DNA from 4 places in the Vibrio sp. JZG120 genome. Region 1 is predicted to be linked to each of the others. Evidence: predicted binding sites of a transcription regulator. Region 1 holds the regulator's gene; each other region holds the start of a gene.
The links. The regulator PurR, encoded in region 1, represses purine synthesis genes. The targets are predictions, from matches to a motif close to TNANGNAAACGTTTNCNTNA.
Positions count from the first base shown of each region.

Region 1 (4,270 bases):
TATGCGCTTCTGCTGGGTTTTTAGCAATGAATATTTTCATTAAACACGTCCACTTACTAATTATGAGTTTTGCTGACTCGGTGTTGGCCTTACTTTATTCATAACCCATTTAGTGATGATTGGAAACAGCCCCAGTAACGCAAAAGAGGCCAATACCGCAGGTGAAATAATGCCTGACAGGCTTTCAATTGTTGCTAACTGAGTACCGGCGTTTAAGTAAACTGCAGTGCCTGGCAACATACCTACTTGGCTAGTAAGGTAAAATCGACCTACAGACATTGGCGTTAAGCCCATCAACAAGTTGATAAGAAAGAAAGGGAATACCGGAATGAGACGCAAGGAAAATAGATAAAATGCACCGTCTTTTTCGACACCTTGATTAATTGCGATTAACTTATTGCCAAACTTGTTTTGTACCCAGTCACGCAGCAAATATCGGCTGCTTAAAAATGCTAGTGTTGCACCCATAGTACTGGCGAAAGAAACCAGTAATAAGCTCGTCCAAAAACCAAATAGAGCCGCACCAAGTAATGTAACCACAGCTGCCCCAGGAATAGAAAAAGCGGTAATTGCAATGTAGGCAAAAAAGTAAATAGCTGCCGAAAAAACAAAGTTCTGATCGATGTATGTGGTCAGCGCTTCTTGTTGTGCTTTTGCATTTTCCAACGTTAAATACTGACTAAAGTTAACGCCTAAAAAGATAATGATCGCGACCAGGATTAGGCCTAATATCAGTTTCTTATTCATATTTATGATTCCAATTTGGGATATATGTAATAAGACAGAATGAAAGTCGAAAAAATTTCACAAAAAAACCGCAGATTAGACTGCGGTTTTACAAGATAGTTTTTAAGGCCGACTTTTATTGGAGGCCATTCATCAACTCATCTCGGCGAGCTTGAGGTACAACGCTCCAATGAGTACCGTTAATAGCACCTTCTAGTGCCCATAACAGCTCAATGTTGACGGTTGCAGAGTGCGTATCTCTTATCGCTTTATAAGCGTTAAGTGCACCTTCCTCTTCCAGTTTTTCTACTGACTCAATGCCTGCTTTTTTCAGCATGCGTTCAGTTGCCAGTCGTAAGTTAGGCAAATCTTTTAAGCGATTAGGCTTTGTAGTTGCTTGCTGTTCTTTTTCAAGCTTTGCCTTTTTCAACGATTGGTTAGCTACTTCGATTAAGCGTTCGCTAGACTCCCATAAATCGTTGGAAATTGCGTAGTACTTAGTAACGACTGGGAAGCCACGTTTTTTATAAACGTAAGGCTTTAGCCCTTGTTTCTCGAAGTCAGATGAAGTTTGTTGGTCTGCTCTTATATGAAGCTGATTATTTACAACTAGTGCAAACATTGTTTCATCAGCGAATAGTCCGAAGCCACCAAACATTGAGCGCGACTTGATATTACCAAGTGCCTCAAATAGCTTCATAGAGTCTTTGAGTATCGGTTTATCCATGTTTTGTTATCTCGGTGTAATTAATATTACGCCACCAAAAGTCAGGTCCGAGAGAGTAGCAAACATGCGCAAAAGCAATGTCATTACAGGGTAAAGTCATCGCTTGCACACTTGCCATCGGTAACCCCGCTACCTTCCATATAGTACTATGGTTCAGGCCGGAGGCTTTGCGTCCCACCCTTTCGAATGGTTTGCCCTGTGCGTGACAGAATGAGCATACTTCGTATATTGAATTAACATCACGTTTTACCCGTAAAAGTGTGATTCTGGTTCAATAAAAAGTGTCGACAAGCGCATATTTGTGCATATTTGAGAATAAGGCGGGATGATCTCGAGGTTGTGAGGGAGTGTGATTTACCTACATATAAAACAGAGACTTAGAGATTTTTTGTCTAACAAACCTAAGTCAGGGGAAAGTTATTTAGAGACAAAAAATAAGCGCCCTTTTAGAGCGCTTATTTGACATCGTTATATCTGGCGAATTTTAGTTCATTTTCTTCACGGTGTTTCGAATTACAAGCTCAGGTTGCATTTCGAAAATTCGCTTTTCGTGTTCTTTATCTTTGATTCGCTCAAGTAGGATCTCGAACGCATTTTTACCCACACGACGTTTAGGTTGGTGGATAGTGGTTAACGGTGGAGAGAAGTATTCCGCAAGCTCGATGTTGTCGTAGCCGATCACTGAAATATCATCAGGAACTTTGATACCGTTTTGTTGTAGGCGGCTCATTAGGCCCAGAGCCATTGTGTCGTTAAAACAGAATACCGCTGTCGGACGTTTGTCCATTGCTGTAATTTTATCTGCGACTAATACGGCCGTATCACATTCAAAGTTACCTTCAAGGATCCAATCTTCATTTACAGCTAGGTTTGCTTCGCTCATCGCGCGACGGAAACCTGCAATGCGCTCTTGGCAAGCAAGTTTTTCAAAATGACCGCTTAGACAAGCAATATCAGTATGGCCATTGTCGATCAGATGTTTGGTTGCGATGTAGCCACCTTCTTCTGAGTTATCCATGATCTTGTCCGCTTGTGAGCTTTCTGGACCCCAATCCATGACCACTTTAGGAATGTCGGCATGACGGTCAAGCATCTCTTTAAGCTCTTCGGTTAAGTCAGAACACATCACTAGGATGCCATCAACACGTTTTTCAGCCAGCATACGGATGTAATCGCGTTGTTTTTCGTAAATCCCACCCGTATTACACAGAATCAGAGTGTAGCCTTGGCGGTAACAGTAGCTCTCAACCCCGTCAATCACTTCTGAGAAGAATAGGTTGGTTGACTGCGTTACTAACATGCCAATAGTACGAGTTGAGTTGCACTTTAGGCTGCGTGCAACCGCACTTGGCGCGTAATTCAACTCGTCCACGGCTTTCATTACTTTTTCTTGCGTTGCTTCTGCAACGAAACGCGTTTTATTGATAACGTGCGAAACTGTCGTAGTGGAAACGCCGGCTAAGCGAGCAACGTCTTTTATAGTGGCCATAAATGGTGTCCTGTATCGAGCTACTGAAATATGTCGTGTTGGATGTACCTGATGCTCTAATGGTTTTACACCCAGCAATCTAAGGTTGGCGCTAAGTGTTTCGGCAGCGGTTGGTCCAAGTACGACAAAAGGGTACGTAGCAGCATCGGTCGATGAATTTTATCTTTTTTCTATCTGATGAGAAATTGCCATCAACCTGTTAAAAAACACAAAAACCGCTATATTTCAGCGGTTTACATATAAATCATATTTAATCGTTTGCGCTCACATTTTAGCCCTATGTGGACTGACTAGCAATGTTTTCAGCAAGAGATTTGTGTATTTGAAGTCACATTTTGACTGCTAAATAACCAAGCGTCTTTGAGCTAAGTTAAGGCAAACGAATAATATACCCAACTTACTTACATTCAGTTATTTCAGGTATACAGGAAGCCCGATAGGCGGGCTCCTTAAAAAATAGGCGGCAATTATTCCCCAATAAGGTAAGCGCTGTCTAGTTTACAAAATGCAACTAATAGTTTCGCGACGCTCGAGTAGAACCCAAATTCGTCGAATTGTTTACATTTGTCTGCAAACTGAGGTAACCAAGACATCAACTGTTGCTGGATAAAGTCGTTTTGTTTAACGAAGGCTTCTTCCATGTGTTTTTCTTGCTCAAGTTCGTTTGAGCGGATAATCATGTTGCCGAGAAAGTCGAGTTCAACGGCTAAGTGGTCCGCAGGCTCTTTTAGATTTTCATCTACTTGAACGCCAAATTCTGCCATCAACTTTTCCATTTCCTCGGCTGGCTTGTCATTCAGCAAACCTGATTCACCGATGTACATCGATGCGTAAGGAAGAGCGCCATATTTTTCTGTCTTCAAAAACAGTTCACAAAAGTCAGCAGCAAGCTCCAATTGAGCGTCTTCACGATCTTGCAATCGGTTTAGCGCATCAACGAGGCTATCAACGGCTGGTTTCAGCGACTCATTTTCACCTAAACCTGCTAGAAAACTGCGAATTTCAACACTGTGGTAGGCTTCCAGTTCTTTCTCTGTTAGCTCTTTTGCGAACAAGCTCGAAAACCACCAGTAAATTTCAGCGCGTTTTTCATTAAAAGCTTTCACTTCTTGCATTTTGGGCTCCTGAATGATGCTTCAAGTTGTGCATCACAAAGTCAATTAGGGATATCCCCTAAGTGTAATCAATTAAAATGAATAGCAGTAACTATAATTATTATGTTTTATGGTCAAAAATTAACGTTTATTAATAGCGATGGGTAAGCTTGTTTTGAATCAATAAAAACGCTAAATCTTGCTTTTTAATGTATCTATGACTAGAAATGTTAC
Region 1 is NZ_JBSRRK010000004.1:585,202-589,471, reverse strand. Features, by position in the region: gene ACWPOD_RS11090 (hypothetical protein) at 1-40, opposite strand, end outside; gene ACWPOD_RS11085 (TVP38/TMEM64 family protein) at 61-747, opposite strand; gene ACWPOD_RS11080 (TfoX/Sxy family DNA transformation protein) at 863-1,453, opposite strand; cyclic di-GMP riboswitch class I at 1,570-1,659, opposite strand; gene purR (HTH-type transcriptional repressor PurR) at 1,938-2,942, opposite strand; gene torD (molecular chaperone TorD) at 3,410-4,057, opposite strand.

Region 2 (4,270 bases), on a different contig from region 1:
AACGATCCATTTACCATCGCGATAAACATCGGGATTCATCCATAAATCGACTTGCTCGATATAAGAAGCGTCGTCTACGTTTGTGTTCACACCCTGTAAAGTTAGGTGGTAGGGAAAATCGTAACGCACGCTTTCTGCTTGAAAGGGCAAGGAAATGCTGTTTGATAGCAGACGCCAAGTTGCATCGGCGTAAGATGTTGTTAACAGCGCAATCGTAGTGGCCGGAATGGCAACTAAGATAACCAGTAACAGAATTAGAACTCGACGCGCTGTTTTCATCCCTGCTAGAACCTACGTTTGCTATTAAATAAAACTAGATAGGCTTTAGCTTGTATCAATATTCTGCGGTATTCAATAAAAAGCCCCTCAAAAGAGGGGCTTGAAGTGGTTTTTTTGTAACTTGGTCTACGTAAAAGTGATAAGTGGCTGCCCACTTATCACTGTGGTTTACGCGATGTCGTTGTTACTCGACTTAATCAATCTGAGGGCCAGCGGCAACCAGAGATTTACCTTCCGCATTGTCCGTGTATTTATCAAAGTTATTGATAAAGCGTTCAGCCAAGTCTTTCGCTTTGCTTTCCCACTGAAGTGGATCAACGTACGTGTCACGAGGGTCTAGAATGCTTGGATCCACACCTGGTAGTGAAGTCGGTACTTCAAGATTGAAGATAGGAATGTGCTTAGTTGGTGCATCTTCAATCGAACCATCAAGAATCGCATCAATAATTCCGCGCGTATCTTGAATCGAGATACGTTTGCCAGTGCCGTTCCAACCTGTGTTCACTAGGTAAGCCTCAGCGCCTGCTGCTTCCATACGTTTAACCAGTACTTCTGCGTATTTAGTTGGGTGAAGCGTTAGGAACGCTGCGCCAAAACATGCAGAGAAGGTTGGCGTTGGCTCAGTAATACCACGCTCTGTTCCTGCCAGTTTTGCAGTAAAGCCAGATAGGAAGTGGTACTTCGTTTGCTCAGGTGTCAATTTAGACACTGGAGGTAGCACACCAAATGCGTCCGCCGATAGGAAGATCACTTTATTCGCGTGACCGCCTTTTGATACTGGCTTAACAATGTTGTCGATATGGTAGATAGGGTAAGAAACACGAGTGTTTTCTGTTTTCGAACCATCATCAAAGTCAATAGAGCCATCGCTACGTACCGTTACGTTTTCTAGCAGTGCATCACGGCGAATTGCGTTGTAGATGTCTGGCTCCGCTTCTTTCGATAGCTTGATGGTTTTCGCGTAACAACCACCTTCGAAGTTGAAAACGCCGTCATCATCCCAACCGTGCTCATCATCACCAATTAGCGCACGTTTAGGATCAGTCGATAGTGTGGTTTTACCCGTACCAGAGAGACCAAAGAATACCGCTACGTCGCCGTCTTTACCCATGTTAGCGCTACAGTGCATTGATGCGATGTCTTTTAATGGAAGGAAGTAGTTCATCATTGCGAACATGCCTTTCTTCATCTCACCGCCGTACCAAGTACCACCGATAAGTTGCATGCGCTCGGTTAGGTTAAATACGGTGAAGTTTTCTGAGTTCAGACCTTGCTCTTCCCATTTTGGGTTAGTGCATTTTGCGCCATTCATTACCACGAAGTCTGGTTCAAATGTTGTCAATTCTTCTTCTGTTGGGCGGATAAACATGTTTTTAACGAAGTGCGCTTGCCATGCGACTTCCGTGATAACACGAATGCTCAAACGCGTATCTGGGTTTGCACCACAGTAACCGTCAACAACAAACAAGCGCTTGTTAGAAAGCTGGTTTGTGACCAGTTCTTTCAGCTCGTCCCACACTTCTGGAGTGATTGGTTTGTTGTCATTTTTCACTTGATCAGACGTCCACCACATATGTTCTTCTGTCGTAGCGTCTTTGACGATGTATTTATCTTTTGGTGAGCGACCAGTAAAGATGCCAGTGTCAACGGCAACCGCACCTAGTTCAGTAACCACGCCACGCTCATAACCTGTTAGGTCTTCACGCGTTTCTTCCTCAAACAACATTTCGTAGCTAGGGTTGCGAATAACCTCTTTAACGTTATGCAGTCCGTGCTTGGTTAGATCAAGTGTTGCAGCCTTAGTATGTTCCATAACGGTCATAGGTGCTCCTTATAAGGATTTTTGTAGGGATTTTGTAAGAATGTTTTAATTTTAATCTGCTCACCATGCTAGCAACGGGGCGGGGAGAAAACAGGGAGATAGCTCAAAATTTATCCATGATTTCAATAAGGTTTTAGGTAACCCGTCACATATTGGTGGGAATAGTTTATCGTGCACGCAATCCTTTGCGCTAGGGCAAAATCATTATTAATTGTTTAAAATTAAGCAGTTGTTTTATTACGCTTGAAGCGAGGCATTACGAGGGGTTGATCACAAAAATGCCAGCATTAAGCTGGCATTTTGTAGGGTAAATTACGTGCTTGATAAGCTATGTAAATTAATGCAGGGTTTTCTTGTCCGCAGAAGCTTGTGCATATAGCTCGGTGACTTCTGCTTCGTCGAACGTATAGGTCGTGCCACAGTAATCACAATGTAAAGAAACGGATCCTACTTCAGCCAAAATGTCATAAATTTCAGCTTTCTCAACGGTGATGATAGCGGCACCACTACGATCACGAGAACAGCCACAATGGAATTCGACAGGTTGCGGTTCGTAAAGGCGCACTTTGTCTTGGTTATATAGGCGGTATAGTAGTTCGTTAGCTTCTAGACCAAATAGCTCTTCATCTTTTACCGTGTCAGTCAGTTGCTCTAGATGCTCGAAATCATCTGGTGAACCAGTGCCATCAGGGATTACTTGAATCAACATGCCTGCTGCGTGGGCTTTACCTTCGTGCTCGCCCGTGCGTATCCATAGGCGCGTTTTTAGCTGCTCTGAGTTTGCGAAGTAGCCTTCTAGTACGTCGGCTAGAGTATCACCTTCTAATCCAACGACACCTTGGTAACGCTCACCGTTTTTCGGTTCGATAGTGATAACGAGGTAACCTTTGCCCATGAGATCGTGGAGGCTTGCATCATCGGCAATATCGCCTTCCCAGCGAGCCACGCCACGAACGCGTTGCTTGTGGTCACCGTTGATAACGGCAAGAGATACAGGGCCGTCGCCTTGTAGCTGAATGGTGATTGAGCCTTCGAACTTAAGAGTGGCAGTTAAAAGAGTGGTTGAAACGAGTAGCTCACCCAGCAGTTTCTCTATTGCTGCCGGATATTCCTTGCTGGAGATAACACGTTGGTACGCTTCATCCAATTGTACCAACTCGCCACGTACTGAAAGATCTTCGAATAGGTAGCGGTTTAAAACATTATTTGCCATGGAGTGCTTTCCTCGTTGGTAATTCCGGCTTTTATTGGTGTTTGAACTTAATGATGTCTCTGCGCTGCTTTTTATCTGGGCGGCGTTCTGGACTTGGGTTGTGGGCATTAAGCTTACGTTGAGTCGCGTGTTCCTCACGTTTCGCTATACTTTCATTAGTTTCGCGATACAAGGTCTGTGCGATGGGAGCGCCTCGGCGTTGATCAGAAATTTTTTCGATGATCACCGTTTTTTCTTCGTTGCCTTGACGAAGTCTTACTTCGGCGCCCACTTCAACGATTTTACTCGGTTTGCTTCGTTGGCCATTATAGTGGACTTTACCACCATCGACCATGTTACGAGCGATAGAGCGGGTTTTATAAAATCTTGCGGCCCATAGCCATTTATCTAGCCTAACGGCTTCATTTAGGGAACTCATAGAACACTACGCTATCTAATCACTGCCCGAATATGGCAATGAGTGATGGATTATTCACCTACAGATGGAGTCAAGGCGTATTTTTTTCAAGGGAGTTGGCAAAAACTGCATAAGAAAAAGGTATGAAAGACAACTTGTGATATAGTTCACTGCTCTTTGTTGAGTAATAATTTTATTGCAAATTTAGCAATTTAAAGTCGATAGCTATTGTTATAGCTTAAATGACGAACGTTAGAATAAAGGAATCCATTCAGTGAAACGTTTAGAGCTAAGTGCAGGATTATCAAGCAGACCGCTACTGGCTCAGATCAAGTCCAATAATTATACAATTCAAGCCAAACTTAGCTTGTTGCTCACCTGTCTGTTTATTGCAATAACCGGATGGATACTTGGCAAAATTGTATGGTTAGCCATACCTCAATCGTCGGAAGTGCCGCAATGGCGTCCATCGACGAGCAGCGTTGTTGCGAGCAATAAAGGCGACGCGATAGATTTTAATGCCCTTCAGAATGCCAACCTATTCGGTAAATTCACTGAA
Region 2 is NZ_JBSRRK010000005.1:100,619-104,888, forward strand. Features, by position in the region: gene ACWPOD_RS11940 (AsmA family protein) at 1-279, opposite strand, end outside; gene pckA (phosphoenolpyruvate carboxykinase (ATP)) at 473-2,101, opposite strand; gene hslO (Hsp33 family molecular chaperone HslO) at 2,439-3,314, opposite strand; gene hslR (ribosome-associated heat shock protein Hsp15) at 3,346-3,732, opposite strand; gene gspC (type II secretion system protein GspC) at 3,986-4,270, shown strand, end outside.
Region 2: a site for PurR is predicted at 2,275-2,294, ahead of pckA (phosphoenolpyruvate carboxykinase (ATP)). Genes of this name have one in related genera too.

Region 3 (4,270 bases), 270 kb from region 1:
TGAAAGTGCATCAAAAGTGAATATCACATATTAAACGAGCTCCGCTCCTACAAAAAATAGCGCAGCTCAAATTGCTGCGCTATTTCGTTTTCCAAACCGAGGAAAACCTATTCACTCTCGATTAAGTACACTTCTTCAGAGAAGCGACTTAAGCCTTTTTTCGCAATTTTAGGATGGTTTTCATCAGCTTCATCTACGTTCAAACAGGTAACTTTGTAACCTGAAAATAACTGCTCAATCTCTTCAACTGGCACGCTAAATGGAGGCCCCGCCATCTCTTCTTGAGGATAGTTGAGTGTAACAAGCAAAATACGACCGCCTGGATTCAAAAGTTGCTTGAGACGCTCTACATACTCCTCTCGCATATCTTGCGGTAAAGCAACCAACGCGGCGCGATCATAAATGATATCGGCTTGAGATACTGGTGCAGTGAAAAAGTCCCCAGTATAAATAGAGAGCTCATCAAATTGATAAAGCTCGTGCATACCATTAACAGGCGTCACGGTTGGCGTATAAAAATGTTCAGCAAAAAAGGCACGAACAGCGATATGGCTCAGCTCAACACCTTCAACTGAATCATGCTTCATCGCTAACCAAATCAAGTCTTCTGACTTTCCACACAAAGGCACTAACACTTTGTCTTCACGCTTTGGGTTTGTGTGTTGCCAATATGCAGGTAATAGCGGGTTTACATCTTCCAAGTGAAATCCGATTTGATTACTGGCCCATTTATTATGCCAAAACTCTTGGTCTCTCATTTTACTTTCTACTTGTCGGCTGATTTTCATTTTGAGAAGTAAGACTAACGATTTTTTTCAATTTGTCTATGCCGTTCATCTTTGGTTAATACAGCGGTGATAGGATGTAAACGTTCTTATAGGAACCACGCCTTTATCTGATAAACAGAATAAAGAAAAGAGAAATGGTGATCTAACGCACGATTCCACTTCAAGACAAAACTGAAACCTTGGAATCTTTCGTAATGACCCCATTAATAAGTTAGTACCTGATTTGCCGAACTTAGCGACCTTTATGTTCCCTATTTTCTAAGTACAAGCAAGTTAAGGAGAGTGAATGAGCTTATTTCTTCGTACTACAGCATTGATGCTTTTGGTACTTAGCCGTGCACCGGCATTTGCCGCACTTCCAATTACCCCAGCGCCGAGTGGCGATCAAAATCGTTCAACAAGTCAAAACGAAGTTTGTTCGAAACTCTTTAAACATAGCCTTAGCGGCTTGTATGGTATTCAGTCAATCGACGCAACTCCAACTCAGCCATACACTGACTTCGACATTCTTTACAGCAAAGCTCACCAAGCACAATTTGAGCTTGAAACTATCTGTAAAAGTACCGCACTTCTTAATGATGCTCAGCCATACTTCGCAGGCGTAAAGTCCAAACAACGAGCAGAAGAAAAAATAGCTTTGGAGTTAGATGGAAAAGTCGAACGCATTACTGACCTAGCCCGTGCCACGATTGTTGCTGAAGACGTCGCGAGCTTAGTCTCCATTTATGAAACCTTAGAGCGTGAAACAACAATTGTTAAAGTAAAAAATCGCTTCAAAAAACCTGGTCCTTCAGGCTATAGAGACTTGAACTTACTCGTTCGTTTACCAAAGACAAATCTAGTTGCCGAAGTTCAACTGCACTTAAAAGCCATCGCAGATGTGAAAAGCGGTCCTGAACACGACCTATACGAAAAAATCCAGAAACTAGAACGCCAAGCGATGATGGAGAAACGCGAACTAAGCGAACTAGAACTCGCTTCTATTCGCAACATGCGTGCACAGTCTAAAAACTTGTACCAACAAGCATGGCAACCATACTTAACAACGCACCTAGAAGCAGCGTAACCCATATCATTAAGATATACTCAAAAACAGAAAAACCACCGCATTGCGGTGGTTTTCGTTTATATGCGACACAAGTTTTACGCAAAAAAAAGACCACGCCTTAGCGTGATCCATTTATTCGGCTTACTGTACTTTCTTCAGGTTTTCTACACGAGCTTTTAACTTCTGACCCGGGCGAAAAGTCACTACACGTCGAGCAGTAATTGGAATATCTTCACCGGTTTTCGGGTTACGACCAGGTCGTTCATTCTTGTCACGAAGATCAAAGTTACCAAAACCTGACAGTTTTACCTGTTCGCCACTTTCCAGTGCCTTACGAATCTCTTCAAAGAACACTTCCACCGTTTCCTTGGCGTCCCGCTTACTAAATCCTAATTTATCAAACAGGTTTTCTGCCAGTTCGGCTTTTGTGAGCGCCATAAAACTTTCCTCAAAGCTATGTTAAACAATGCTACGTTAGTGTAGCGCCAGAGCAGTTTTACCCTACCAATTCAACAACATATCGGGGTTACATCAGGAAGTGTATGACAAGCTTATGATTTTCGCCAACTTTTTTCTTGGCGAACAAAAGGAATAGCACTATGTAAATTATTGTTAAACGCCAACATTTTGATATTTTTGTTTTTGTTTTCTCTTTAATAGGAAAAACATCCAGCTGATAAAACTAAAAGTAGTTTAAATATCAACATTAATCACTATTTAATAAAAATATCAGAGATTGGTTATTTAACAGACACTTGACATAGAACTTGTCGTAAATTCAGTGATTTGTATGTAACTCGATACGTAACAATTGAACTAAATGGTATGACCACCTGGCTTTGCAACTGTGCTTAGAAAGCTTGATTAAACCCACGCTTCTCACTGTTCAGCGATGACGCAATATATAAAGGTTGATAATGTGGTTCTTCGTGTATCTCCACATTAGCTCCTTACACTTCATCTAGGCGACCATGATTAATCAAATCATAAATATTCTTTTCCCTGTTTTTGCTCTTGTCGGCGTCGGCTATTTGGTAGGTCGTTACATCAAGCCTGACTTTCGTCCAATCAACCGCATTAACATTGAGGTTTTCACACCTGCGCTGGTGTTTTCTTCGCTCGTTAACATGCCGTTAGACTCGAATCAGGGACCACTCCTTTTTGCAGCAATTGTCGCGGTTTTGGTTCCCGCACTACTCATGATCCCAGTATGTCGATTGACGTCACTGTCGTTTAAAACCTGGGCACCACCACATATGTTTCGCAATAGCGGAAACCTTGCTATTCCTTTGTTTACCTATACGTTTGGAGAAATTGCGCTATCCTCAGCAGTACTGCTATTTGTCGTGTCAGCATGCTTGCACATTAGTTTAGGTGTAATGCTACTTAGTAATGGCAACCCTTTTAAGCAAATAGTCAAGATGCCAATCTTTTTAGCTGCGTCGTTGGCTCTGTTTCTCAACGTGTCAAATGTGGGTGTATGGGCACCTTTATACGAAGCGACTGCTCTACTTGGCCAAGCGGCAGTACCCGTGATGCTTTTATCCCTGGGGGCGCAAATGTGTCATTTAAGAGTGGACGGTTTAAAGGTTGGTGTATTGTGTACCGTGCAGTCGCTTGCAACTGGGGCGGTTGCATTTGCACTTATTTATTGGTTAATTCCCCTTCCAACGATGCAATTGCAAATGATGGTACTCTTCACAATGCTGCCACCAGCCGTCATGAATTACCTATTTGCGGAAAGGCTGAATATAGAGCCCATGAAAGTGGCGTCAATGGTACTATTTGGCAACTTTTTCAGTATTCTTACGCTGCCACTTCTGCTTAGCTATACCCTCTCACTCGCTGCCTAGCTGCCAATAAGCTAACGTTAGCGTCTGTTGGCTGAAAAACGATATATGCCAAATCTCGATTAAGCGTTACCTCAAGTTTGGTCCAGATTTTTGAGGTTGTAGCAGGTGACGTAAACGGCCTAGTACGTGAATCACAATAAGATAATGCTCAACATAAAAAAACCCTGCCGATTTGACAGGGTTTTTAGTTTCTTAAGAGAGATAGTTCGTCTAACGCTTAGTCACGTAGAGCAGCACCAAACTTCTCAGAAACGTGAGCAACGATAGCGTCTACCGCACCTGCGATGTCTGCATCTTCAAGCGTGCGCTCAACTGATTGTAGAGTCAAAGCGATTGCTAGGCTCTTCTTACCGTCTTCAACGCCTTTACCTACGTACACGTCGAACAGCTTCGCATCTTTAAGGAACTCGCCACCTTGCTCTAAACAAGCATTAACGATGTCACCAGATGCTACCGCTTCGTCCACAACTACTGCGATGTCACGACGGTTTGATGGGAATTTAGAAAGCTGAACAGCTTCTGGGATCACTTTACTGTTGATTGCAGACCATTCGATTTCGAATACGATAGTACGACCGTTT
Region 3 is NZ_JBSRRK010000004.1:315,722-319,991, forward strand. Features, by position in the region: gene purT (formate-dependent phosphoribosylglycinamide formyltransferase) at 1-34, shown strand, start outside; gene ACWPOD_RS09885 (thiopurine S-methyltransferase) at 108-758, opposite strand; gene ACWPOD_RS09890 (RelA/SpoT domain-containing protein) at 1,075-1,854, shown strand; gene ihfA (integration host factor subunit alpha) at 1,978-2,274, opposite strand; gene ACWPOD_RS09900 (AEC family transporter) at 2,808-3,689, shown strand; gene pheT (phenylalanine--tRNA ligase subunit beta) at 3,907-4,270, opposite strand, start outside.
Region 3: a site for PurR is predicted at 2,451-2,470, ahead of ihfA (integration host factor subunit alpha). Genes of this name have one in related genera too.

Region 4 (4,270 bases), on a different contig from region 1:
GTAGAGCGGCAATGCGCATCCAAAATATCATACACACTGCGAGTAACACGGCGAATGCCCATTGAGATGTTGAGTTACGACCGATCGCTTTCATGGAATGGAACAAGCTAGCTTTGTGTCCGCGCTCTCTCTCCCAACTGGCATCATACAAGCCGAGCGCGAGAAACGGACCGATTAACATGTAAACAATCAAACTGGGCATGACGACCAAGTGTGTGCCTTGCCACTGAACGAGCAAAACAATGCCTATGGCAGCTGCCATAAAACAGATGCCATAGAAAGCACTAATAAGCGGCATTCGCACGAAATCATGCAGACCTAATGCGAGCCAATGAAAAGGTGCAGAAAGATTGACCGTATTGCACGGTATGGTTCTGGCGTATTCGTTGTCTGGCACTTCCTTTCGCTTGTTGTGGAAGTCCGATGGATTAACAGTTCGAGGCATAACTCCTCCTTGATTTATTCCCACATTATCCGCTTATACCAACTGACAGCGGTTTTTGTTCAGTCAAACTTGAAGCGACTTTTTCAAGTTTACATCTGAGCATTGGCTTAGTTTGGTATCGGCCATAAAGATGCCTGACTCATGTCTTTACTTAAGTGTTGCTTCCACAGTCGCCAGCATCCGACGTCTCTATTTAAATTGGAATTAACAATATTTTAACTATTGGCGGAGATGGGATAATTTACAAATAATTGCTTAAAATTTATTCGGTATAAAAATGAGGGAGAAACAGGACTGCTTTGTGGGGCAGGGCGGTATGAGCTGAAATGGCTGGATAAACGTTGCTGAAAATAAAAAGCCCCCGCCATAGGCGAGGGCTTGATTGATTCTTGCTTGGCTTGATTATTTGATGCCAGCGAAATCGCGTAGAAGTGCAGCTTTGTCTGTCGCTTCCCACGGGAATTCTTCACGACCGAAGTGACCGTAAGCCGCTGTCTTCTTGTAGATAGGTTGAAGAAGGTTAAGCATTTCTTGTAGGCCGTATGGACGTAGGTCGAAGAATTGACGAACTGCTTCAATGATGATGTCGTGAGATACTTTCTCAGTACCGAACGTTTCCACCATGATAGACGTTGGATCAGCAACACCGATTGCGTAAGAAAGTTGGATCTCACAACGGTCAGCCATGCCAGCCGCTACGATGTTTTTCGCTACGTAACGTGCTGCGTATGCTGCACTACGGTCAACTTTTGATGGATCTTTACCAGAGAACGCACCGCCACCGTGACGAGCTGCGCCGCCGTAAGTATCTACGATGATCTTACGACCTGTTAGACCACAGTCACCCATAGGACCACCGATTACGAAGCGACCAGTTGGGTTAATGAAGAAGTTTGTTTCTTTGTTGATCCACTCAGAAGGTAGCACTGGCTTAATGATCTCTTCCATTACCGCTTCACGCAGGTCTGAAGTTGAGATTGAATCACAGTGTTGAGTTGAAAGAACAACCGCATCGATACCAACGATGTTACCTTGATCGTATTGGAATGTTACCTGAGATTTTGCATCAGGACGCAACCAAGGTAGTGTGCCGTTTTTACGAACTTCTGCTTGCTTTTGAACAAGACGGTGAGAGTAAGTAATTGGCGCTGGCATTAGTACTTCAGTTTCGTTACAAGCGTAACCAAACATGATGCCTTGGTCGCCTGCACCTTGTTCTTTAGGGTCAGCTTTATCAACACCTTGGTTGATATCTGGCGACTGTTTACCGATTGTGTTTAGTACCGCACAAGAATCTGCGTCAAAGCCCATATCTGAATGTACGTAGCCGATTTCACGAACGGTTTCACGAGTTAACTCTTCGATGTCTACCCATGCTGAAGTCGTGATTTCACCACCCACCATTACCATACCGGTTTTAACGTAAGTCTCACATGCAACACGAGCCTTTGGATCTTGCTCTAGAATCGCGTCAAGAACCGCATCAGAAATCTGGTCTGCAATTTTATCTGGATGACCTTCTGATACTGACTCAGAAGTAAACAGGTGCTTAGCCATGTTAGCTCCACTATATCTGGTTTAAAACTGGGGAATGATAAACTCTCCAGCGCAAATTAATACTAATTTTTGTAGGTGTATCTACATCTAGACGTCTATTCTAAATTTGATTGCTCGAATTACAAGCTCTTTTTTGGTTTTTGTTATAACCAAACGTTTGCCTGATTTATTGATAATTTTAAGAACTTCGAACGATTTGGCGCGAAAGGTGCAATATTTGTGAGGTTTTGGACTGGAAAACGTTTGCACACCCAACAGGGCTTTGAGAGAATTATGACCTACTTTTCGTTTCGCTTAATGTACTCAGGAGCAGACATGTCGTCTCGTAAACATCTTGCCAATGCAATTCGTGCTCTAAGCATGGATGGTGTTCAACAAGCTAACTCAGGCCACCCAGGCGCACCAATGGGTATGGCTGATATCGCTGAAGTTCTTTGGCGCTCTCACCTAAACCATAACCCTTCAAACCCAGAGTGGGCCGACCGCGATCGCTTTGTGCTGTCAAACGGTCACGGCTCAATGCTTATTTACTCTCTACTGCACTTAAGCGGTTATGAGCTATCTATTGACGATCTGAAAAACTTCCGTCAATTGCACTCAAAAACCCCAGGTCACCCAGAGTACGGTTACGCGCCTGGTATCGAGACAACAACGGGTCCTCTTGGCCAAGGCATCACTAATGCTGTTGGTATGGCTATCGCAGAGAAAGCACTAGCGGCACAGTTCAACAAAGAAGGCCACGACATCGTTGACCACTTTACGTATGTGTTCATGGGTGACGGCTGTCTAATGGAAGGCATCTCGCACGAAGCATGCTCTCTAGCAGGTACGCTAGGTCTAGGCAAACTGATCGCGTTTTGGGATGACAACGGTATCTCTATCGACGGTCACGTTGAAGGTTGGTTCTCTGACGATACACCTAAGCGTTTCGAAGCTTACGGCTGGCACGTAATCCCAGCGGTAGACGGTCACGATCCTGAAGCAATCAACGCAGCGATTGAAGCGGCTAAAGCGGATCCTCGCCCGACTCTAATCTGTACTAAGACAATCATCGGTTTCGGTTCTCCTAACAAGTCTGGTTCGCACGACTGTCACGGTGCACCACTAGGTCACGATGAGATCCAAGCGGCTCGCGAATACCTAGGTTGGGAGTACGGCCCATTTGAGATCCCGGCAGATGTTTACGCTGAGTGGGATGCAAAAGAAGCAGGTGCAGCGAAAGAAGCGGCTTGGAATGAAAAGTTCGAAGCATACGCAGCAGCTTACCCTGCAGAAGCAGCAGAGCTTAAACGTCGTCTAAACGGCGAACTTCCAGCGGAATGGGAAGAAAAAGCGAACCAAATCATTGCTGATCTTCAAGCAAACCCAGCGAACATTGCATCACGTAAAGCATCGCAAAATGCACTAGAAGCGTTTGGTCAAATGCTTCCTGAATTCATGGGCGGCTCTGCTGACCTAGCGCCTTCTAACCTGACCATGTGGTCTGGTTCTAAGTCTCTAGAAACGGAGGACTTCTCTGGCAACTACATCCACTACGGTGTACGTGAATTCGGTATGACTGCTATCATCAACGGTATCGCATTGCACGGTGGTTTCGTTCCTTACGGTGCGACATTCCTAATGTTCATGGAATACGCTCGTAACGCAATGCGTATGGCTGCGCTGATGAAAATTCAGAACATCCAAGTGTACACGCACGATTCGATCGGTCTTGGCGAAGATGGCCCAACTCACCAACCTGTTGAGCAAATGGCATCTCTACGCGTAACGCCAAACATGAGTACATGGCGTCCGTGTGACCAGGTTGAGTCTGCCGTAGCATGGAAACTAGCGATTGAACGTAAAGATGCACCAACAGCACTTATCTTCTCTCGTCAAAACTTAGCGCAACAAGATCGTACAGCTGAGCAAGTAGCGAACATCGCGAAAGGTGCATACATCCTGAAAGATTGCGAAGGCAAGCCAGAGCTAATCCTTATCGCAACAGGTTCTGAAGTTGAGCTAGCAGTAGAAGCTGCGACTCAACTAACGGCAGAAGGTAAGAAAGTACGCGTTGTTTCAATGCCATCAACGGATGCATTCGACAAACAAGACGCCGCTTACCGTGAAGCAGTATTGCCATCAGACGTAACAGCACGCATCGCTATCGAAGCGGGCATCGCAGACTTCTGGTACAAGTACGTTGGTTTCGATGGTCGCATCATCGGCATGACGACATTTGGTGAATCTGCACCTGCTGGTCAACTATTCGAGATGTTTGGCTTCACG
Region 4 is NZ_JBSRRK010000009.1:60,301-64,570, reverse strand. Features, by position in the region: gene ACWPOD_RS17930 (DUF2189 domain-containing protein) at 1-445, opposite strand, end outside; gene metK (methionine adenosyltransferase) at 848-2,002, opposite strand; gene tkt (transketolase) at 2,318-4,270, shown strand, end outside.
Region 4: a site for PurR is predicted at 2,148-2,167, ahead of metK (methionine adenosyltransferase). Genes of this name have one in related genera too.